Regions from separate parts of the Lysinibacillus sp. NPDC086135 genome, predicted to be linked through region 2. Evidence: riboswitches for the same ligand, from Rfam matches in the RefSeq annotation. Region 2 holds a riboswitch; each other region holds the start of a gene.
The links. Region 2 has a riboswitch for S-adenosylmethionine ahead of metK (methionine adenosyltransferase). Riboswitches for the same ligand answer to the same signal wherever they lie in the genome.
Positions count from the first base shown of each region.

Region 1: another riboswitch for S-adenosylmethionine. It lies ahead of ACIPKN_RS22595 (O-acetylhomoserine aminocarboxypropyltransferase/cysteine synthase family protein); the one in region 2 lies ahead of metK (methionine adenosyltransferase).
Region 3: another riboswitch for S-adenosylmethionine. It lies ahead of ACIPKN_RS21940 (cyclase family protein); the one in region 2 lies ahead of metK (methionine adenosyltransferase).

Region 1 covers NZ_JBIVCA010000022.1:48,813-56,693, reverse strand. Annotated here, with positions in the region: gene ACIPKN_RS22610 (MerR family transcriptional regulator) at 360-590, shown strand; gene ACIPKN_RS22605 (homoserine dehydrogenase) at 642-1,628, opposite strand; gene ACIPKN_RS22600 (hypothetical protein) at 2,595-2,981, opposite strand; gene ACIPKN_RS22595 (O-acetylhomoserine aminocarboxypropyltransferase/cysteine synthase family protein) at 3,336-4,637, opposite strand; SAM riboswitch class I at 4,755-4,867, opposite strand; gene ACIPKN_RS22590 (glycerol-3-phosphate acyltransferase) at 5,165-5,797, shown strand; gene ACIPKN_RS22585 (DASS family sodium-coupled anion symporter) at 6,262-7,743, shown strand.
Region 2 covers NZ_JBIVCA010000001.1:20,937-28,817, forward strand. Annotated here, with positions in the region: gene ACIPKN_RS00110 (NUDIX domain-containing protein) at 65-529, shown strand; gene ACIPKN_RS00115 (alpha/beta hydrolase family protein) at 513-1,289, shown strand; gene ACIPKN_RS00120 (alpha/beta hydrolase) at 1,469-2,425, opposite strand; gene pckA (phosphoenolpyruvate carboxykinase (ATP)) at 2,548-4,134, opposite strand; SAM riboswitch class I at 4,752-4,871, shown strand; gene metK (methionine adenosyltransferase) at 5,196-6,392, shown strand; gene ACIPKN_RS00135 (gamma carbonic anhydrase) at 6,571-7,089, opposite strand; gene ACIPKN_RS00140 (alpha/beta hydrolase) at 7,226-7,881, shown strand, end outside.
Region 3 covers NZ_JBIVCA010000021.1:6,778-14,658, reverse strand. Annotated here, with positions in the region: gene gmtX (gamma-mobile-trio protein GmtX) at 1-167, shown strand, start outside; gene ACIPKN_RS21945 (serine hydrolase domain-containing protein) at 519-1,946, shown strand; gene ACIPKN_RS21940 (cyclase family protein) at 2,469-3,206, opposite strand; SAM riboswitch class I at 3,306-3,411, opposite strand; gene ACIPKN_RS21935 (YuzC family spore coat inner layer protein) at 3,559-3,969, opposite strand; gene ACIPKN_RS21930 (MFS transporter) at 4,239-5,423, opposite strand; gene ACIPKN_RS21925 (winged helix-turn-helix transcriptional regulator) at 5,534-5,917, shown strand; gene ACIPKN_RS21920 (aldo/keto reductase) at 5,999-6,844, opposite strand; gene ACIPKN_RS21915 (hypothetical protein) at 6,959-7,093, shown strand; gene ACIPKN_RS21910 (VOC family protein) at 7,126-7,572, shown strand; gene ACIPKN_RS21905 (response regulator transcription factor) at 7,859-7,881, shown strand, end outside.

The sequences.
Region 1 (7,881 bases), on a different contig from region 2:
CGCAAAATTTCCAAAGTTTACATTCTAAAGCATCACAAAAGACAGGAGAGAGCTACCAAACGTTACAATGGTTCCAATAGCTACACCTGTAAGACGAATTGATGAGAAAAAAAGACCTTGAATAACGCAGCGAAAATGTCCATTTCCTTGAACATTTCAGACAGCTCATTTTACATTGCAAAATGGTAATAGCTAATCATCATTATTGCCCCCTTAACCGTCACAACTCATTAACATTAATAATACAGATTTATCCAAAATCAAACAATTACCATTTTCCTTTTTTTTCATTTATTAACCCATAGTAGGCTTTCTATTAAATGGAGGTTATAATAAAAACAATAAAAGGAGCGAAATTTATGTATAAAACAATTGAAGAAACAGCCATCGAACTTGGTATGCCAGAGGATCAAGTACTTCGCCTAGTTTACGAGGGCCGTATTCGTTCAGTATACGACGGAGACCAAATACTAATTAATAGCGGGCAATTTAGCACTTATTTTGAGCAGTTAGATCGTATTAAAGAGGAAATAGAGATTTGGCGGAATACACCTATTCCAGAGGATATCGATGTTAAAGATGAGGATTAAAAAATGCCTATCATTCAAACAAGTAGAACATTGTTGAATGATAGGCTTCTATTATATTGTTACGACAAATCCAGCTCGCTTACCGATAATTTCCGCATAATCCTCAACCATTACACTAGCTGTTGGATACATGCCTGCCCCAGGTCCAACTAGCGTCAATGTGCCAATATAATTAGTATCTAATGCCACAGCATTATTGACATCATCAACTGGATAAAGTGGATGTTCTTTATCAACTAATTGCGGTCCAACCTTTGCAACCACTTTACCATCTGCTAGTTTCTCAACCTCAGCAACGTGGCGGTAACGCAAGCCTTTTTCACATGCTTCTTTTACTTGTTCTGCTGAAATACTATCAATACCTACTACTTCGACGTCAGCCCAGTCTGGTTGTTCTCCAAATGCCAAAGCACTTAAAATCATTAATTTTTTAAAGGCATCCTGTCCTGAAATATCATTATAAGGATCTGCCTCTGCATAGCCTAAATTTTGCGCTTCTTTTAGTGCAGTTTCGAACGACCAGCCTTGTGAACGCATTTTCGTTAAAATATAGTTGGATGTCCCATTTAAAACACCCTGAATACGACTAACATCATTGACAAGCAAAATGTTTTTCATCGTTTTAATAACTGGTACACCGCCAGCAGTCGTTGCCTCAAAGCCTACAAAAACACCGTTTGCTTTTGCAAGATCCTGTAGCTCCAAGCCTCGTTTTGCAAACATTACTTTGTTGGCGGTGATGACATGACATTTATGTTCAACAGCGCGCTTTAAATAAGTAAATGCTGGCTCCTCATTGACAATCGCCTCAAAAACAACCTGCATACCTGGTTCTGCTAAGACTTCATCCATACTAGTTGTCATTAAATGCGCTGTGCCTGGTACACGTTCACGGCTAGTATCTGTAACTAAAATTTTTGCTACTTCTAGCTCAATTCCTAATTTATTTTTAAGCTCTTCACGCTTTTCGTTTAATATATGGTAAATTCCTTGACCTACCGTTCCAAATCCTAATATAGCTGCCTTTATAGTTGCCATTGTTGTATTCCCTCCAACTTACATTCCGCAGTTTCATTAAATTTATTTCGTCTCAGCTTAATTCGGACATATTTTGAATTGTGCGCCGACTTTACAAAGCAGGTCAATTTGCCGTGTTTCCAACACTTCGTTTTCAAACAGATATTTAGGTTAAGTCATCTAACCTTCGCTACAAAAAATATTCTGAATGAAGCTAAAAAACCTTTGAAACACACACAAATTCAAATAATTCAAAATTCAACTTAAAGAAAATTGTAACGTAAATACTTACATTGCACAAGAAAAATCTTTCTAGGATGGACATTTGTTTTCTGTAGACGTGCAAAAGAAATCGTTCTCATCCCTTTTATTATATGATTTTTCACTCGAATCTATAATGATGGAACAATTATTGACTTTTCTTTATCAATTGTGCCTCGGCATAATTGTGTCCGGAATCGGCTTTGTGCTTGCACAAAAAACTCCTTCCCGATTCCATGGCATCCACCGGAGGCTTTAGGCCAATATGATGTTGGTCACTCAGTCGTTGTTGTTGTTGCTGTCGCTTCGCTTTCGCACAGACAAAACCGTGTTGCTGTCGCTTCGCTTTCGCACAGATAAATTGCCACAGGACGTGGCGCTCTTAGACTGAGTTCCTTTATTTCAGCGCATGTCTTTTGTACCGAAAGCGTAGCGACAGGTACAGATGTTTGCAAACCCGCTGAAAAGAAACTTAACTACGTATTAATCTCACCAACTATAAATGTGAGAGACTTCTGTAACTGCACTTCCATTACAAATATATTTGCTGAAAGAAGTTAAAAAACAAATGCCTTTCTTCTATTATATATATGTATGTAAAGACATTCATAAAAATTGTTCTTTTGAAATATATTAATAAAAATTTTTTCTGTATATTTTCATCGTCTAATTTAAAAAGCTCATTCCCTGTAGCAGCAGAGAATGAGCCAAAAATATGAGGGATAATTAACTAGCGTTGGCTAGCAATTTATAACGATATTGTGTTAAAGCTTGTTGAACTAATCCTATTTCCTCCCACGTATAATTTGGTATTGCATACGTACGTTCAACTAATTGGAATGTACCGTATTTTAAATAATACTCTGTCGCAGGAAGAGGAATATGATTTGCTCCATAGCTTTCATAAGCTTCGAAAACTTCTTTTACTGTATAGCCTTCCTCTTTGACATAGACCATTTCATTAAAAGCAGAATGTCCAAAGTTCTCTTGCCATTTACGTTCAACTGACGCAAGTATGTTTTGAATGGACATGTTGTTCACAAACACATGACCTTCATTTAATTCATAAATAAGATAAGATGCAATGTTTTGCGCACTATACACATTTCCCATTTAAAACACTCCTTTATCATCAGTTTTGTAGAAAGAGTAGCTACTGGCTGAGTAACTACTCCTCTTCATCTATTCAAAAGTGGGGGAGCACTTATGAAACTAAATTAGTTTAAGCATTAATTGAAAACATTGGTTCTAGGTTGGTAGCCCTTCGAACACTTTTCTTATTTCCTAGTATAAAACAAGGAATTAAGAAAATCAATAATACTTATAAAATTACTAGGTATTAATTTTCAGCTTCTTCACCAAATGAGGAGAGCGGATGATGTAGCAACGTTTGACGCATTACCAAATGAGGCCTATCGAATGAGAAAATACGTAAACGCTACAACATTAGCCAATGTCCTTTATTTATTAAGCTTCTACTTTTTGTTGTGAAGCTGTTACTTGTTCAATAGCTTGTTCTAAATCTTCAATGATGTCCTCTACTGCCTCTAAACCGATGGATAAGCGAATGAGCGACTCGGTTACGCCAGTTTGGATTAGCTCTTCAGCAGATAGTTGCTGATGTGTAGTAGATGCTGGATGAATAATTAATGATTTCGCATCCCCTACATTTGCTACGTGCGAGAATAATTTCACACTATCTATTAATTTACGCCCTGCTTCACGTCCACCTTTAATACCAAATGTAAGCACTGAACCGAAGCCATTTTTTAAATATTTTTTAGCTAAATTATAGGTAGGGAAATCTTCTAAGCCGTTGTAATTTACATATTCCACAGATGGGTGGTTTCGTAAATATTCAGCTACCGCTAATGCATTTTCATTGTGTTTAGGAATACGCAAATGAAGCGTTTCTAAACCTTGTAATAAATTAAATGCTGCATCTGCACTTAATGTTGGACCAAAGTCGCGTAGTAATTGCACACGCAATTTTGTGGCGAATGCTGCCTCTGCTGTGTCAATACCATAACGTAAACCGTGATAAGAAGCATCTGGCTCAGTAAAACCTGGGAAACGGCCACGAGTCCAATCGAACTTCCCTGCATCTACTACAACGCCACCTAACGTTGTTCCGTGGCCACCAATCCATTTTGTTGCGGAATGAACAACAATATCTGCACCGTAGTCAATTGGTGTAGAGCCATATGGTGAAGCAAATGTGCTATCAATAATTAATGGCAAGCCGTTTTCATGTGCTATATTTGCTACTGCTTCAATATCTAGTACCTTTAAACTTGGGTTACCGTAAATTTCAGCGAACACGGCCTTTGTTTTATCAGTAATAGCTGCTCGGAAATTTTCTGGATTTGTTTCGTCTACAAAAATCGTTTTAATACCGTAGTTTGGTAGTGTGTTGGCGAATAAATTATAAGTACCTCCGTATAAAGAGCTACCTGCAACGATTTCATCGCCTGCCCCTACAAGATTTAAAATGGAGAATGCGATAGCTGCTGCACCAGATGAAAGTGCTACCGCTGCTGTACCGCCTTCTAATAAAGCGACGCGTTTTTCAAAAACATCTACAGTTGGGTTTGTAATTCGTGTGTAAATATTGCCGGCTTCCTCTAAGGCAAAAAGACGTTGCGCATGAGCAGTGTCTTTAAAAACGAAAGCCGTTGAGCGATATATCGGTACTGTTCGTGATCCTGTTACCGGGTCTGGCTCTTGGCCACCGTGTAACAGCAATGTTTCTGGTTTAAATTTTGTCATTGTATACCTCCAAATGGTTATTTTTTTACGATGGTACCGGAGATGAGGAGGATTTTTTTAGTAGAAAACAAAAACCCTCTTCAGCTAAGAAGAGGGTTGCGGCTGCAAGTTTTCCTCCCCTTATCTGCCAGATCCAATAAGAATCTGTAGGAATTAGCACCTTAGCAAGTTCATCACTTACTGGTTGCCGGGCATCATAGGGCCTATCCCTCCGCCGCTCTTGATAAGAGTATGAGATTCAATTTCCATCGTTGTTACACAGTATAAACATAGACTTTTTCACTGTCAATACTAAAATTTTATTTTTTCTGAAACTTCCGTCTGCTTTTTTACGTAATACGAACGCATACACTATTTTGATATTTATTGTTTTTATCACCAAAATGTGGGGTTGATTACAGTTCCGACTATGTGCTCTCCTAGGGGCGCCCAGTCTCCACTCCAATCAACTTTAGGGCATATGTTATAACAAACGTCATTCCTAACTTTTAGTGACGAGCCTATTTTATTTTGAAAGGAGAATTTTTATGATAAAAGCCGTTATTATTTTTCTTCTTGTTGGTTATTTGATTGGCTGTATTCACGGCTCTAAAGTTGCTCAGTTTTTATCTGGGGTAGATTTAAAAAAGACTGGTCATGGCAATGCAGGTGCCTCTAACGCAACACTTTCCCTTGGCTGGAAATACGGCATATTAGTTGCACTGATCGATATCAGCAAAGGCGTTGCAGCTATAAACTGTGCACATGCCTATTTAGCAGATATAACACAATTAACAGAAGTACAAGTTTGGTTCTTCACGTATATTGTAGCTGCCGGTGTCATTCTAGGTCATAATTTCCCATTTTATATGGGCTTCAATGGCGGTAAAGGAACTGCTTCAATCATAGGGATATTACTTGCGATTGATTGGACAATTGGCTTATTTGCACTCATTTTATTTGTTATTTTATCTTTCGTAACGAACTATTTAATTGTCGGTGTACTTGAGTTTTATCTCGTTTTCTGTACAGCCACATATTTATGGATCCCTGGAACAGTCCCAACGATTATAGCCCTATTACTTTTTGGTATAGCCATCATTTTACATATCGAAAATATTAAGCGATTGCTGCTAGGAACTGAGCCTAAAGTGACTTCAGCATTCAAAAAGAAAAAATAAGGATCATCACCAAAACGTGTGGTTGATTTCCGTTCCGACTGGGTGCTTTGTTGCTGCCGCTTCGCTTTCGCACAGAAAACATCCGCTGCGCTGCAGGGTCTCGGGCCAACACGATGTTGGTCACGAAGGCGTTATCACAGGATGTGATGCTTTTAGTCTTCGTTCCTCTATCGCTGATCCCCTAGGAGTCGCCCAGCCTCCACTCCAATCAACTATTTACATAGTAGACGTTTTAACAAAAGTCATCCACAACTTTTTGGTGATGAATCAAAAATAATATCTTTTGGATATTTTTGTCTTTTCTATGACCGTCTATTTGCTCGCAACTGCCCATTATCGCTATAAATAGAGAGTATTTCACATACTAGTTTTTTTACAATAAATAGACAAATTAACTTTCTTAATAAAGCATTTTACTAGCCGATGTGAAAATTACAGTCATGTTTAAGAAAGGATGAAAAGGTATGTCTACTTCTGAACAAGCAAAACCAAAACGTAATTTGAAACCACTCTGGATTGGATTAGCCTTCGCTTCATTAATCATCATTACTTTTTTACCTAACAACGGTGATTTACCTGTAGCCGGACAACGCGCTTTAGCTATTTTAGCTTTTGCGGTCATCCTTTGGGTTACAGAGGCAGTATCCTACCCTGTTAGCTCTGCTATGATTATTGCTCTCGTTACAATCTTATTAGGGTTAGCTCCATCAATGGAAGATTCAACGAGAGAGCTAGGCACTTCAGATGCATTAAAATTAGCATTAAGTGGATTTAGTAATTCAGCAGTAGCACTAGTAGCCGCAGCACTTTTCCTAGCGGCAGCCATGCAGATTACCAATTTACATAAAAGACTTGCGCTATGGATTCTTTCACTCGTAGGGACAAAAACGAAAGCCATTGTATTCGGTGCTATTTTAGTATCTATTGCACTCGCATTCTTTGTCCCTTCTGCTACTGCACGTGCAGGCGCAGTTGTGCCAATACTACTTGGAATGGTAGCAGCATTTGGTTTACAACGTGATAGTCGGCTTGCTGCTCTACTTGTCATTACCTCTGTGCAAGCTGTCTCTATTTGGAATATCGGTATAAAGACGGCAGCAGCTCAAAATATGGTCGCTTTAAACTTCATCAAAGAACAGTTTGGTGTGGATATTTCTTGGGGTGCTTGGTTACTTTATGCTGCTCCCTTCTCAATCATCATGTCAGTCGCTCTATTTTTCATTATGATTACACTAATTAAGCCTGAAACAAGTAATATTGCAGGTGGTAGAGAAGTAATAAAAAAACAGCTTGCGGAACTTGGTCCATTAAAGGCTCCTGAAATTCGATTAATCATAACATCAGTAGTTTTACTATTTTTCTGGGCTGCTGAGGGCAAACTTCACCCATTCGATACGACAACTGTCACAATCGTTGCAATCGCCATTTTATTAATGCCAAAAATCGGAGTCTATTCATGGAAGCAAGTTGAACCACATATTCCTTGGGGGACAATTATCGTCTTCGCTGTAGGAATTATGCTAGGCACGGTCTTGCTTAATACAAAAGGTGCATCGTGGTTATCTGATAAAGTATTCGGTTCACTTGGTTTAGATTCTATGCCAATTCTTGCAACAATCGCGCTTGTTACTTTATTTAATATTCTTATTCATTTAGGCTTTGCGAGTGCAACAAGCTTAGCATCTGCGCTTGTACCTGTATTTATCGTTTTAGCCTCAACATTAACGACTAATGTCGATCAGGTTGGTTTCGTTATCGTACAACAATTCGTCATTAGCTTCGGCTTCCTCTTACCTATTAGCGCACCGCAAAATATGCTTGCGTATGGGACAGGAGCCTTTACAACAAAAGATTTCTTAAAATCCGGTATACCATTAACGATTATTGGATACATTCTAGTTCTTTTATTTTCTGCAACATATTGGAAATGGATTGGATTACTGTAAGGAAGCCAGGGTTTTTTTAAACAACTGAGGGGATTACCTAATCACTTCCCAGGCTTACCTTATCACTTTTCCGGTCTACCCGATTACTTCCCAGCTTACCTGATTCACTTCTCGAGGATGCTTTTGGATTTCATTTTT
Region 2 (7,881 bases):
AAGGTCATCACGGTAACGCTGATTCGACTCAGTGTATGAAATATAGAATAAGGAGTTGAAGAGCATGTTTACATTTACAGATTTAAATGGTTTACAAGTGGATTTAAGTTTTAAAAGAGATGAATTGGACACTGAGCCTAAGCATGTACTTGTTTTATTAAAACATGAAAATAAGTGGTTATGTACGATTCATAAACGACGTGGTGTCGAGGTTCCAGGTGGAAAGCAAGAACCTGGGGAAACATTGGAGCAGGCAGCAATTAGGGAAGTATTCGAGGAGACTGGTGTTCATGTGAAAAATCTTAGATGGTTTGCAGAATACGCCGTTCATGATGACATCTTATTTTGTAAAACGGTCTTTACCGCGCAGTTTGCGGGGCAGGAGGACATTGAATTTGATTTAGAAACTTCAGGGATGACTTGGCTAACGGATGAAGAATTTGCTCATCATCCAAATTTAAGCTTTCATATGAAGGATGCAGGAATGCAGAAAATGCTGGAGGAGTTGAAGCATTATGATCAATGGTAAGATCGTTGGAAAACGTCCTTATCCTTCGCCTAATCCAGCTATTCGTTTAACGGAAATCACGTATATGTCACATGGCTTACGTGTGAAGGGATTACTAGCGGAACCTAAGGCAGAAGGTACATATGATGGCTTTTTATATTTACGGGGAGGCATGCAAAGCATTGGCATGGTTAGACCTTCGCGTGTCGCGCAATTTGCAGCTCAAGGCTTTATCGTTTTTGCTCCATATTACCGTGGCAATCGAGGTGGAGAAGGTCGAGATGAATTTGCAGGAGCTGATCGGTATGACGCTGTATACGCAGTAGACGTGCTAAAACAGTTTTGCAATGATAATATTCATGTTTTTGGTTTTTCACGTGGTGGCATTATGGCGCTTTGGACTGCTATTTTACGTAGAGATATTACATCTGTTGTGACATGGGCAGGAGTATCTGATGCAACAGCTACATATTGGGAGCGGACAGATATGCGCAGGATGATGAAGCGGGTTATTGGAGGGACGCCTAATCGTGTACCAGATGCTTATGACGCTCGAACACCACTTTTTGAGATAGAGCACATTACAGCTCCAGTACTTATTATTCATGGCTATCGTGATGAAAATGTAGATATTGAGCATGCGAGACAATTAGAATTTTATTTAAAGGATGCTAATAAAAGATATGAAACATGGTATGATCTTCGCTATGCTCATCAGTTTCCACCGGCCGAAAATCGAGCAACAGTACATGCACTGTGTGAATGGATGAAACGTCAATAGATGACGCTTTGAACCAACGTAGGATAAAATTAGAAAATCAACGCCTTTTTGATAACTCTTTTTTAAAATGGCGTTTTCTGTTTGAAAAAACTGCTCAGCAAGCCCGAAGAATTGCTCAGGTAGATTAAAAAACCGTACAGGTGCTTAATATCAGGCACCTGTACGGTAGAAAAAGATATTTACTCTGTATATTTTGCTAAGAAGTTATTAATAGTTTTCCAGTAAGAGTCTCCAGCAACGCTTTCTGCAAGGCTATGTCCGGCACCTTCAACTATAAATTTCTCCTTCGGTACATTGGCAGCCTCGTATACTTTATCTAGCATATCAGATGGAACAAATGTATCATTACTTCCATGAATGAATAGCATAGGTGTTTTCGATTTCGCTACTTGCTTGACGCTATCAGCTTCACCAAGCGTATAGTCAGCTTTTAACTTCGTTACAATTGAAGAAAACTGCATAATGGGGAATTCAGGTAACTTAAAGAGTTCTTGCAATTGATAGGAGAATTCATCCCAAACTGAGGAATAACCACAATCCTCAATGATAGCCTTAACATTGCCAGGTAGCTCCTCTCCTGAGGCCATCATCACTGTAGCACCTCCCATGGAAACACCATACAAAATAATTTCAGCGTTTTTATCAGAACTGATCACATTATTAATCCAAGAGACTACATCAAGTCGATCATGCCAACCCATACCGATATAGTCACCCTCACTTTTTCCATGAGCCCTTGCATCAGGTACGAGAACATTGTAGCCTGTATCGTAAAAATGCTTAGCATACTTTGTCATTTGTGAGCCATCAGATGAATATCCATGGAAAACAATTGCCCATTTATTTGTTTCGTTTGTATTTTTAAGTGTATAGGCATGTAATTTTAAATTATCGAAAGCCTGTATGTAAGAGTCCTTGTAATTCTCTTTAAACCACTTCTCGCTCTCTTCTTTTTCTTTAGCATCCTTAGGACTAACAGCAATAGAATTGTGCGGAGCATTAAACACATCTGATTTATCAGTATTAGGATTTAAGGCAAAATTATAAAAATAATTCCCTGCAAAAAATCCAGCCACAACAAACAATACTAATAGCAGACTGACAATGGTAATAATCACTTGATATTTTTTTTTCATATATATCCCCCTAAAACTACTATTATGTATTATACACAAAGTTACTAATATGAAAAGTAGAATTCTCAAAATAGGGAATAAAAAAAAGGGAACGACTGAAATCGTTCCCTTTGCTTAGTAAATTATTTTAATGGACCGCCAAGTTTAGTGATAGCTTCAGAAACATTTGAGAATTTCTTGAAGTTTTCGTTGAATAAACCAGCAAGTTCAGCAGCTTTTTTATCATAAGCAGCTTTGTCTGCCCATGCATCACGAGGATTAAGCACTTCTGTCGGTACACCTTCAATAGAAGTTGGAATGTTTAAACCGAATACTGAATCTTGAATTGTTTCAACATCAGTTAATTTGCCATCAATTGCAGCACGTACCATTGCACGAGTGTAAGAAAGCTTCATTCGGCTACCAGTACCGTATTCGCCACCAGTCCAACCAGTGTTCACTAAGAATACTTGTGCACCGTGCTCGTCAATTTTTTGACCTAACATTTCAGCATAAACTGTTGCTGGAAGTGGAAGGAATGGAGAACCGAAGCAAGTTGAGAATACTGGTTCTGGCTCTGTTACACCACGTTCTGTACCAGCAAGTTTAGATGTGAAACCGCTTAGGAAGTGGTACATTGCTTGCTCTTTTGTTAATTTACTGATTGGAGGTAATACACCAAACGCATCAGCTGTTAAGAAGATAATTGTTTTTGGGTGACCTGCAACAGATGGATCAACAATATTTTCGATGTATTGAATTGGATAAGCTACACGCGTATTTTCTGTTAATGAACCATCATCATAGTCACAAACTCGAGTTTCTGGATCAACAGCTACGTTTTCTAGAACAGAACCGAAGCGGATTGCGTTGTAGATTTCTGGTTCTTTTTCAGCAGAAAGGTTAATTGTTTTTGCATAGCAACCGCCCTCAATGTTGAATACACCGTTATCAGACCAACCGTGTTCATCGTCACCGATAAGCTTACGGTCAGGATCAGCTGATAAAGTTGTTTTACCAGTACCAGATAAACCGAAGAATAATGCAACATCTCCAGCTTCACCAACGTTTGCTGAGCAGTGCATTGAAAGGATGCCTTGTTGTGGTAACAAGTAGTTCATAATACCGAAAATAGATTTTTTGATTTCACCAGCGTATTCAGTACCACCGATTAGGATAATTTTCTTTTCTAGTGATACAATGATGAATGTTTCAGAAGCAGTACCATCAATAGCAGGATCTGCTTTAAAGTTAGGAGCTGAGATAACTGTGAAGTCAGCAACATGAGAAGCCAATTCTTCTTCAGTTGGACGGATAAATAATTGATGAGCGAAAAGATTGTGCCAAGCATATTCATTGATTACTTGGATGCTTAATTGCGAATCTTTGTCAGCACCAGCAAAGCCTTTGAATACGAATAATTCTTCACGTTCTTTTAAATATTTTACTACTTTTACATATAAGTTATCGAACACTTCAGAAGAAATTGGTCGGTTAACTTTTCCCCAGTCAATTTTATCCTTTGTGCTCTCTTCTTCTACCGTATATTTATCTTTAGGTGAACGACCAGTGTATTTGCCAGTTTCTGCACGAACTGCGCCATCTACTGTTAACATAGCTTCACCACGAGATGTAGCTTTTTCAGCTAATTGTGGTACTGAAAGTTGAACATTAATGTTACCGCCGTTTAATAATTCCTTCAGTTCGTTTGCAATTTCTACTGAATTCATCGATTAAATACCATCCTTTTTTATAGTATTCCCTTGAGTCTGAGGGAGATTTTCTTAATTTCAAAAATAGTATAACACAATTGCTTAAATAATCTATACTAATTCAGAAATTATTTTTCAGATTTTATTACTTTTCAAGAAAACGACAAAAAGTAAATTGATTCGTTTTTATAATGCTTTTTACCCTATTTATAAGTGATCACACATTCACTTTCGACACAGCAAAATTGTGTTTGGAAGCTTTTGGCTAACATGGGGTTCGCACAGGATGTGAAGTTTTAGCTTGTTTTTTATAGTTGGAGCTTGTCTTCGACTAAAAAGGGGCTATAATCATATTCATCCACCACATGTTTTGTAGCTAACGCTTTGCTTTTGCTGCAAAATGTACTGTAAAGGGTTACACATATGTTAACACATGATGTGAGGTGGAGAGTAGGGATTATTTTGTTTTAATTTACAGCATAACCCAAATTCCTTTCTGTATAAATCCCATACTTTCTTTGAATACAACCAATTATGCCACAGCATGCTTTCGCCAGAGAAGACACTCGCTGAAAGAAGATAAAAATATTTGACAATGTTCGACCATTTACGTATTATGAGATATTGAACGGATACTCTTATCCCGAGCTGGTGGAGGGTCAGGCCCTGTGAAACCCGGCAACCTGCATGAACTATTTCACGACATGCGCTGGTGCCAATCTGATGCAAGGGGAAACTCCCTTGAACGATAAGAGTGAAAGGTTACGAAGTCATTATTCCTTTCCTCATGTTAAGTAAGCGTGAGAAAAGGATTTTTTTATTGTTAAAAACGAATTAAAGGAAAGTATACAGTCCTTTCCTTATTATAATGACGGATCTTTCGAAAATCCTCGTGTTAAAAGCATCAGCTGTTTATTTGTGCGAAAGCGTAGTGACAGCAACAAATGTTTACTGTGCGAAAGTGCAACGACAGCAACAACGGCTTGAGAGTTCAATCCTTAGGGGCGAACTTGACATGGGTAATGAGTACCGTATTAATTCGCAAATATTATTTGTAAAAGTAATAGGAGGAAAATCAAATGACAAACCGTCGACTGTTTACATCAGAGAGTGTAACAGAAGGACATCCAGACAAAATTTGTGACCAAATCTCGGATGCCATTTTAGATGCTATTTTAGCAGAAGATCCAAACGCGCGTGTAGCGTGTGAAACAACAGTAACAACAGGCTTAGCGTTAGTAGCAGGAGAAATTACTACTTCTACTTATGTAGATATTAAAGGTATCGTTCGTGATACTGTAGCAGAAATCGGTTATACACGTGGGAAATACGGCTTTGATGCTGAAAACCTAGCAGTACTTGTTGCGATTGGCGAGCAATCACCTGATATTGCCCAAGGTGTTGACCAAGCATTAGAGGCGCGTGAAGGCTCTATGACAGACGCTGACATTGAAGCAATTGGTGCAGGTGACCAAGGTTTAATGTTCGGTTATGCATGTAACGAAACGCCAGAGCTTATGCCATTACCAATTAGTTTAGCGCATAAATTAGCTCGTCGTTTAACGGAAGTACGTAAATCTGGTGAATTAGCATATTTACGCCCAGATGGAAAAACGCAAGTAACGGTTGAATATGATGAAAACAATGTACCAGTACGCGTTGATACGATTGTCATTTCAACACAGCATGATGAAGAAGCTACACTTGAGCAAATTCAAGCAGACTTAAAAGAATTCGTTATTACTCCAGTTGTTCCAAGTGAATTACTAGATGCCGATACTAAATATTTCATCAACCCAACTGGCCGATTCGTAATTGGTGGTCCTAAAGGGGATGCTGGTTTAACTGGACGTAAAATCATCGTTGATACATACGGTGGCTATGCACGTCATGGTGGAGGTGCTTTCTCAGGTAAGGATGCAACTAAGGTAGACCGTTCAGCGGCATATGCAGCACGCTATGTGGCGAAAAATATCGTAGCTGCTGGTTTAGCTGATCGAGCTGAAGTACAACTAGCTTATGCGATTGGTGTTGCTCAACCTGTATCTATTGCTGTTGATACATTTGGAACAGGAAAAGTTACGGAAAGTGAAATTGTAAAATGGGTACGCGAGCTATTTGATCTACGCCCAGCGGGGATTATTAAAATGCTTAACCTTCGTCGTCCTATTTATAAGCAAACTGCCGCATATGGTCACTTCGGTCGTACAGATTTAAATGTACCTTGGGAACAAACAGACAAAGCTGACGCATTAAAAGAAAAAGCAGGTTTATAAACTATTCAGCTAAAGCAATGAAGTGTCTGGAAAAATATTTTAAAATACTATTACAGAAAGGGGCTCAATATTCTTATAGCCCCTTTCACTGTTTTTAACGAAAAAAATAAGCTCCTAATCATAATCATGGGGGGCTCGGTTACCCAAGAAAACGTGGAGCTGCTTTGATTTAGTTAAATTAATTTTTTAGTTGAAGAGATTTATAGTATTGACCCTTTTCTACATATTCACGTATGATGCGTTCCATATCTTCTTTATCTTCATCATTTAATTCTCTTACAACTTTTGCAGGACGGCCTAGTGCTAAGCTATTTGGAGGAATTACTTTGCCTGGAGGAACTAGACTACCCGCCCCAATGAATGCACCCTCTCCAATCTCCGCTCCGTCTAATACTATAGAGCCCATACCTATTAAGGCTTTTTTTCGAATCGTACAGCTATGTAAAGTTACTTGATGTCCTACTGTTACTTCATCTTCAATAATTAGTGGATATTTAGGGCTTTGATGTAAGCAACAGAGGTCTTGAATACTAACTCTTTTTCCTATAATTGTTGGTGATACATCTCCTCGAATAACTGTGTTAAACCAAATTGTTGTTTCAGCACCTATTGTAACGTCGCCAGTAACTGTTGCATAATCAGCAATGAAAACAGAAGGATCGATATTGGGTTTTTTACCTTTAAATGGATAGATCATGAGTATCGCCTCTTTTCTTTCTATGATGTAATATTATCGTATCAAATACGCAACATGATGGAAATATAAAATTAAAATGATCTAGATATTCCGATATAATCATTGTGTAATTATTTTTTTAGGAGGACTATGTGAAATGTGGAAATGGGAAGCTGATGGACAAGCAAAGGCTGTGGTTGCTATTCTTCATGGTGCATATGAAAATCACCGTTGGTATGCATGGCTTATAGAAAAACTTAGATTGGAAGGCTTCCACATAGTCATGGGGGATTTACCTAATCATGGAGTAAATGTAGGATATTCAAAAATTCACGATGAAGATTTTAAAGAATACAACAAATATACAAGGAATTTAATCGAGAATGCATTTTCGTATAATTTACCTGTCATTTTAATAGGACATGGGCTTGGCGCGACTCTATTACTACATACCATGCAAAAACGAAAATATGAATGTGCAGGAATTATTTTAACTTCACCATGGCTTCATTTAAAGCTATTGCCAGGTAAACTCTCAAATGCTTTAACTAGTTTAAGTGCCTTGACTGCCAATGTGAAACTGACCCATGAAATTACATTAGAATCATTAACGCGCAGTATAGAAGGTAGAGATGAGATGAAGGATGAAGTTCCTTTTTCATCCGTTGTTTCAGTGAAATGGTATCGCGAGCTACAACAAATGATGCGCAATTTAGTGTTATTGCCTAAGGCTGAATTCCCAAATAGGCCTATGTTAGTTATGACAGCTGAAAAAGATAACATTACTGAAACTAAACAAACAAGGAATTGGCT
Region 3 (7,881 bases), on a different contig from region 2:
ATCTGACAGATACCGAAATAGATGCTCTTAGAAATGCCATATCAAACGAATTTATGAGCCATCAGGGATGGACTACCGATAATTATGGCAGAGTTAAAGAAGACGGGATTCAGATATATAAGGCTGGATATGTAACTGCCATACAAAAAATTCTTAATGGAATATAAAAGTAGCTTTAAAATAAAGTTTGAACAAAAACACCTCGTAAATCCTTACACTAAGATTAATAAGAAGCATCATTTTGAAAAAAGATTAATCAAAATGGATGCTTCTTTAGCATTTTTTAGTTTGCCTATTATAAAAAAGTTTGATCATTTTCTACAGCGGTACTTCATAATCGCGCCCGATTGTTGAAGATCGTTTTTCTTATTGAACTAACGCTCTATTCGTTAAGTGTAACTCTTCACAATTACTTGATATTATATAGGTGAATAGAAAGATAAATTAAAATTAGTTTAGTAGTTGTAAAAGTAGGTTATTTATATTATTCTCTTATAATTTTTCGAAAAGGAGAGTTTATGAAAAAGATTATTGTTTTTGTATTAACGATATTTATATTATTCTCAGGATTCGCAACACAAAGTTATGCGTTGTCAGATTCGAAATCTGCGGCAATACAAGCGTTGCTAGATGATGCCTCTCGTATATCAGGTGTGCCGGGAATGTCAATCTCAATACTTGCTGATGATGAAGTGTTCTACTTTTCTTCAGGGTATGCAGACCGTGAAAAGGGGTTGTCTGCAAGTGAAAATACACTCTATGAGTTAGCTTCGGTCAGTAAAGCTTTTACCGGTATGGGTATTATGCTGTTGGAAGAACAAGGGCTGCTCTCAATGACTGACCCTGTCCAAAAATATTTACCTTGGTTTACGTTAAAGTATCAAGGGAAACCTGTTGATATGCAAAGCCTTACACTAAATAACTTTCTTCACCATACCAGTGGTCTAACAAATATTAGGCATACTCAAAATATTCCACAAGGCAATACACCGGATATGTTGCAAAAGACTGTGGAAATGCTCGTAGATGCTGAATTGGCGTTCCCTCCCGGTGAACAGTATAACTATGGAACCGTTAATTATGACGTATTGGGTTTGGTTATTGAGATTGTGTCGCGACAAAGCTATGAAGACTTTATGAGGGAACAGGTATTTCAGCCGTTAGGTCTTCACCAGACGTATGCTTATAAAGAAGATGCTCAAGCCACTGGACAGTTGGCACAGGGCTACCGTACTTCCTTTTTTATGACAACTCCATTTAAAGCTCCGGATTATGCGGGGAATAAACCCGCAGGCTACATCATTTCTAATACAAAAGATATGGCGCGTTGGATGGGTATACAGATGGGTATTGTGCAGGACATACCCGAAATATTTCACACGGTTATCGAAAAATCACATAGGGGTGATATGTCTGTTTCGGCTGTCAACGATATGCATTATGCGGCAGGCTGGTCGGTAAACGCCGACCAAACGATTATAGAACACACTGGGGGCAATCCAAATTTCAGAACCGAAGTAGCCATACTGCTAAATGAACGAACAGCCGTCTGCTTGCTGAGCAACGGTGCAAATACCAATATAAACCTGGTACTAAAAGTTAAAGATATATTAGACGGCAATCTAACTCAGTCATATGAAATAAGCGGCACACAGCTTTTGGATATCACTTTGTCGTCTATCACAATTATTCTTTGCCTATTGGCCGTTTTGTTATTTCTCTTAGGATTACGCAGAAGGAAAACGAATGAGCGGCAGCCAATGACAAAAAAGAGAATAATCGTAACAATTATTTTCCTGATCGCTACGATTGCCCTGGGTATACTGTGCTGTGCTTTAGATTGGTCAACGATACTTATTTGGCGAACATATAGTGTTCTTACAGCTTTGATTTCGTCAGCATTATTAACAGCAAGCATTACATGGTTTGTATACACTCACCGATAAAATACATTGCTCCCAAGATAAGCAAAATGTTAAGTAATTAAATTTCAATTTATCGGTATGCTTAATTTGAAAAACATAAGACACTTCGGTGTCTTTTTTAATATCATCGACAATTTTCCCAGCCAAACCTAATTACTATTACTTCCACTAACTTGTTCGTTCGGAATAAGGATTTTTAAACAACTATATTATTTTTTAAATGACTTTATTGTAAATTAAACAACAATATTATTTTTGCACAAGCGTCGTTAGGTAACATTTCTTAAAAAGACTGTTATTCAACAATCTGGCCCGATTGTGGAATAAGAAAATTATCTATCTTTATTAAAAGACCACAATAAAAAATACATCCATTATCTCAATAAAGATTTAATGGATGTATTTTTATATACAAATAAAAGTTTGATTATAAAGTTTTATTATATATAATCAAACTCAAATCCTCTAAATATAAGGTCTAGTTTTATTTTATTATACTATTTACCCTATATTAAGCGTACTTGAATCAGACCTTTTGCTATATTACGGTAATATTGCAAATGAACGGACAGGGAATCCAGATGCTTTTTCAGGCTTTGGCACGATATTGAATATAGCAGCGCCTTTTGGAGGTAGCTTATCTAAATTTTTCATAAGCTCAATTTGGTAAGTATCTTGCTCTAGCACAAAATATTCGCCGTCTAATTTTCCATTTCTACGGAAATCTGCTGCTGAATCCGTGTCAAAAGTTTCGTGGCCAATAGCACTTACTTGTCGTTCGTTGAATAAAAATTGTAACGCTTCTAATCCCCAGCCAGGAATATGATTATTGCCATCAGCGTCTTTGTTGCTGAAAGATTCTTTATCTGGCCAACGTTTACTCCAATCGGTACGGAACGCAACAAAGGTACCTGCTTCAATTTCCCCATTTTCAGCTTCAAAGTCAAGAATATCTTGAACACTTAACGTGTAGTCGTTATTTACGTCGGCTTCCTTCGATTTATCAATAACGATTAGTGGTAGTACTAGTTCTTTTAGCTCCAATTCATCTAGATAGCGTGTATCTCGCACAAAATGGATAGGTGGGTCGATATGTGTTCCGTATTGCCCTGGGAAAGTGAATTGCTGTGCAAAGAAACCATCATCATGTGAAAATAATGTTTCAAATTTAGCATCATCAAACATAAAGAAATGTGGAGAATTTGGACCAAATGTATGCGTTAAGTCTACCCATTTTTTTGATTTCAATAGTTGAATTGCTTGTAAAAGTTCGTTTGCCATACTATTTCCCTGCTTTCTTTTAATTTTTTTGAATGCAACAATAAAAAAAGAGTCCTCCTTGAAGAAGAGGACTCTCGTGCAAAGCAACTGAAGTAAGTCTTCTCATCTTTCAAGGCAGAATTTTGCCAATTGGAATTAGCACCATACCTATAGGCTGGTTGCTGAGACTTCATAGGGCCAATCCCTCCGTCTCTCTTGATAAGAAAATGCGATATAAGAATTTTCAGAAATAATGTTTACAAACACTTTAGCATATTTTTTTATAGTTTACAAGTTTGATGGGGATACAAGGTTAAAATTCATAATGATGCTAAAGGTAAAAGAAAGAGGCCCTCTTCAAAGGGCCAACTCTTCACCAACCTAAAATTAGTGTTAGCTTACAACAGCTACTTTCAGTAAATGTTATACGAAATCCATCTGGTGTATAGGTAGTTTCGAATTTTACAGTAATGCCTGTTGAGGAAATTAACTTTTCAACTTCGGTTTTATTTGATTGTTGTGCTGCGTTCATAAGATCATGTGCAAATTGCTCGGATTCATCAATTTTATCCGTAAGTAACTGTGCTTGCTGCATAATAACCTTGATCCGATTCGCGGAAGTCTTTAATTTATTTGTATTGACGATTGGAAATGGACTTCTATTCATTGGGGTTGTCGGCATTGCTAGATGGCTGGAAGGGTGTTGAATTGTTGGTTGATTTGCCATTACCCATGCCGGATAATAATTAGGATAGACAAAATACGGATAAGGATTGTAATACAACTAAATTCCTCCTATCCTATAGCTGATACAGTATCTTATGTGCAATATAGACTTTCGGTGTTAACAGCTGATGCTTTGAAAATCATGAGCAAAATGGGCTCGAGTGGAATGAAAAAGAGTATATATCAGGTTCTTTTGGGACTCAGTTCTCGGCATTAGAATTTTTTAAGGCCTATTTTGACGATAATTTCCTTAAAATGGGATAAAAACAAGAAGGAAGCCTTATGTATGGTTAAGGCTTCCTTTCATTAATGTTATTCTAGAGAAATCTATTGTTTATTTCTATCGAAGTGTAACGATAGGAAGGTAGTAACTGCGGCAATCATCACCATACCGAATCCATATATAGGAGTATGAGCTAATGATTGGTGGCTAACAATAATTCCTCCAATGTATGATCCTAGAAAAATACCAATGTTAAAGGCCGAAATATTTAATGCTGAAGCCATTGAAATAGCTGATGGTGTATATTTTTCTGAAAGCTGAACGGCATAAAGCTGTAATCCTGGTACATTCATAAACATAAATAGCCCCATCATAAAGACCATTATTAATCCTATGATTGATGATTCTAAAAAGAAGTTGATGCCGAGTAGTGCTAATGCTAATCCTATAAAGATAATAAAGATAGAGCGTAAAGGGTTACTATTCGCAAAATGACCACCTAATGTATTTCCGATGGCAACAAAAATACCGTATACAACTAAGATCACGACAATTGCCTTTGGTGAGTAGCCCATATACTGCTCTAAAATAGGAGAAACATAGGTGTATACGACGAATGCGCCACCATACCCAATTGCAGTAATAAAGAGGATTAATAACATTCGAATATTCCCTAATACTTTACCAATATCTCGAATGGATATTGGATTACCTTTCGATAAGTGACTTGGCACAAGCAAGGCATTACTAATTAATCCAATAATACCTATGATAACTATGAAAATAAACGACATCCGCCAATCAGTTACTTGTCCAATAAAAGTTCCTAGTGGGACACCAGTCACAGTTGCTAATGTTAGTCCTGTAAACATAAAAGCTATTGCACTTGCTCGTTTATTTGGTGCCACAACATCTGCAGCTATCACAGAGGCAATGGACATAAACACACCATGTGCCAATGCCGAAATAACACGCCCAGTTAGTAGTAATGAGAATGAGGGTGCTAAGGCTGCAAGTAAATTACCGATAATAAACAGCACCATAACGAGCAGTAACACTTTTTTGCGACTAAGGCGCGATGTTAATGCTGTTAAAAGCGGTGCACCAATAGTTACACCTAGTGCATATATGGATACGGTTAAACCTGCAGTACTTAATGTTATAGTAAAATCTTTTGTAATTAATGGTAGCAGTCCGATGCTTATAAATTCTGTAGAGCCGATACCAAATGCACTGATTGCAAGTGCGAGTAATGTGAATTTAGCATTTGGCGCTTTTGTATCATTCATTCTATTAATATCTCCTTTGATTTTTTGTATAGTGTATAGTAATATTCATGCATGCTAGAAAGTTACGTAGGGTACTTTTAGTTACTTTTGAATATAACAGGGGGTTTACAATGAAAAAAGTTTATAATATTGGTGTCGAAGCCACTCTTGAAGTAATTGGGGGTAAATGGAAACCTATTATTCTTTGTCATCTTAACCACCATGGTCAGATTCGTACGAATGAATTTCGCCGATTGATTCCAGGCATTTCTCAAAAAATGCTAACAAGCCAATTACGTGAATTAGAGCAGTCTGGATTAATTAATCGTAAGGTTTTCAATCAAGTACCGCCAAAAGTTGAATATTCGTTAACACCTTATGGTCAAGAGATGGACCCTGTGCTGAACATTCTTTGCACTTGGGGTGAAAAACATATCGAAATGCTACAAGATAAAGGTGAAGATGTACTGTTAATGCAACGTGACGAAGATATCGCAATAAAGCATACATCTTAAATAGATAGGAAAGAGACTGTCTAAAAAGTTTTCTATACTAAGAAAATAAGACAGTCTCTTTCACGTTTACATAGCTATCGTTTACATGACAAAATCAAAATTAACTGGGTTTGGTCCAACACGTTGATCTAGATTCATGGCGTTAATGATCGCCATCTCTTCATTAGTTAGTGTGAAATCAAAAATATTAGCGTTTTGAATCATACGTTCTTTGCGCACAGATTTTGGAATTGTGACGATACCATTTTGAATATCCCAGCGCAAAATAACTTGAGGATTTGATTTCCCGTATTTTTCTGCTATTTTTGAAATAGTTTCATTAGCAAGAAGTCCACCTTGCATTAATGGGGCCCAAGCTTCCAGTTGTATATTGTGCTCTTCACAGAATGAACGTAGCTCAGTTTGTTGTAATCGTGGATGAAGTTCCACTTGGTTAATAACGGGTTTGATACGAGCTGTTTTCAGAAGATCTTGTAAGTGTGATACATGGAAATTACATACCCCAATAGCTTTTATTTTCCCTTGCCCGTATAAATCTTCGAGTGCTCTCCAAGCTTCTGCAAATTTATTTTTACCTGGCCAATGAATAAGATAAAGGTCTAAATAATCTAGCCCTAATTTTTCTAAGCTATCCTCGTAAGCTGCAATTGTCTCTTCATAGCTCAGGCCATCGTTCCAGACTTTAGATGTAATAAATAAATCTTCACGTTGTAAACCAGTAGATGCTAGCGCCTGTCTAATACCTTCACCAACCCCGGCTTCATTGCCATAAATAGCGGCAGTATCGATACTACGGTAACCGACCTCGATAGCATTTTTCACCATTTCTGCTGTAGCTTCATTTTCTACTTTAAATACGCCTAAACCCATTCCTGGCATTTGTAAGCCATTATTTAATGTGATTGTATCTTGTAAATGATTTATCATTTTTTTGTCCTCCGATTTTTGTTAATGCTTTGGTTGCTTTCTTATTATGCTTTCATGCCAGAGCAAAAAAAAGTACGCACTTTTTGGTTTCATAGAAACGTGGAGGTAACTTTTGTGGAATATCAATGGTTCGCTGTAAGAAATTTTTTTATTAGTTCAAGTGGTTCAGCCTCTACGTTCGTTACAAATAATGGTATATTAGCGAATATACAGTTTGTGGAAGGGGATTCAATGCTTGAAATAGAATAAGTAATTGATACTTTTAAAAAGGAGAGAGTGGGATGAATCGTTTAAATTTACTTACATTGGGTGTAAAAGATATGGTTGAGTCTCTTAAATTTTATCGAGAGGGTCTGGGGTTTGAAGTGATGGTTTATGGTGAGGAAACAAACCCGGATGTTATTTTCTTTAATAATGGGGGGACAAAAATCTCACTATTTCCGATGGATCGTTTAGTAAAAGATATTAACGAAGCAAATCCACCTACGATAGGAGATGGCTTTAACGGAATTACACTCGCTTATAATGGAAAATCTAAAGATGAGGTAGATCAAGTATTTGATATAGCTAAAAAGGCAGGAGCTAAAATCGTCAAGGAGCCAGAAACTGTATTCTGGGGTGGCTATAGTGGCTATTTCCAAGATCCCAATGGCTACTATTGGGAAGTTGCCTATGGAGACATGTGGCAGTTTGATGATAATGATATGTTGATTATTACTAATAATTAAAGATATAGACGTATTTGGGGAATCCAAATACGTTTTTTAATATTAGCTTGTTTTATCCAAGGCATAATTGATTATCGCGCAACTTTTTAGTTTTATCATCTAACTTTTAAAATTTATCACTCAACTTTTCAATTTTATCGACATACCTAACCCTAGATAGGATGTTCGAGCATTTATAAAATGAATCTCTCACTTTACATACAACGATTGAGTACAAATCTATGAAGTCGTATAATACAGAATAACATTTATTTCTAAAATCTAGCTTAGATTGGGAGGACTACCATTGTATCGCATATTGTACATAGA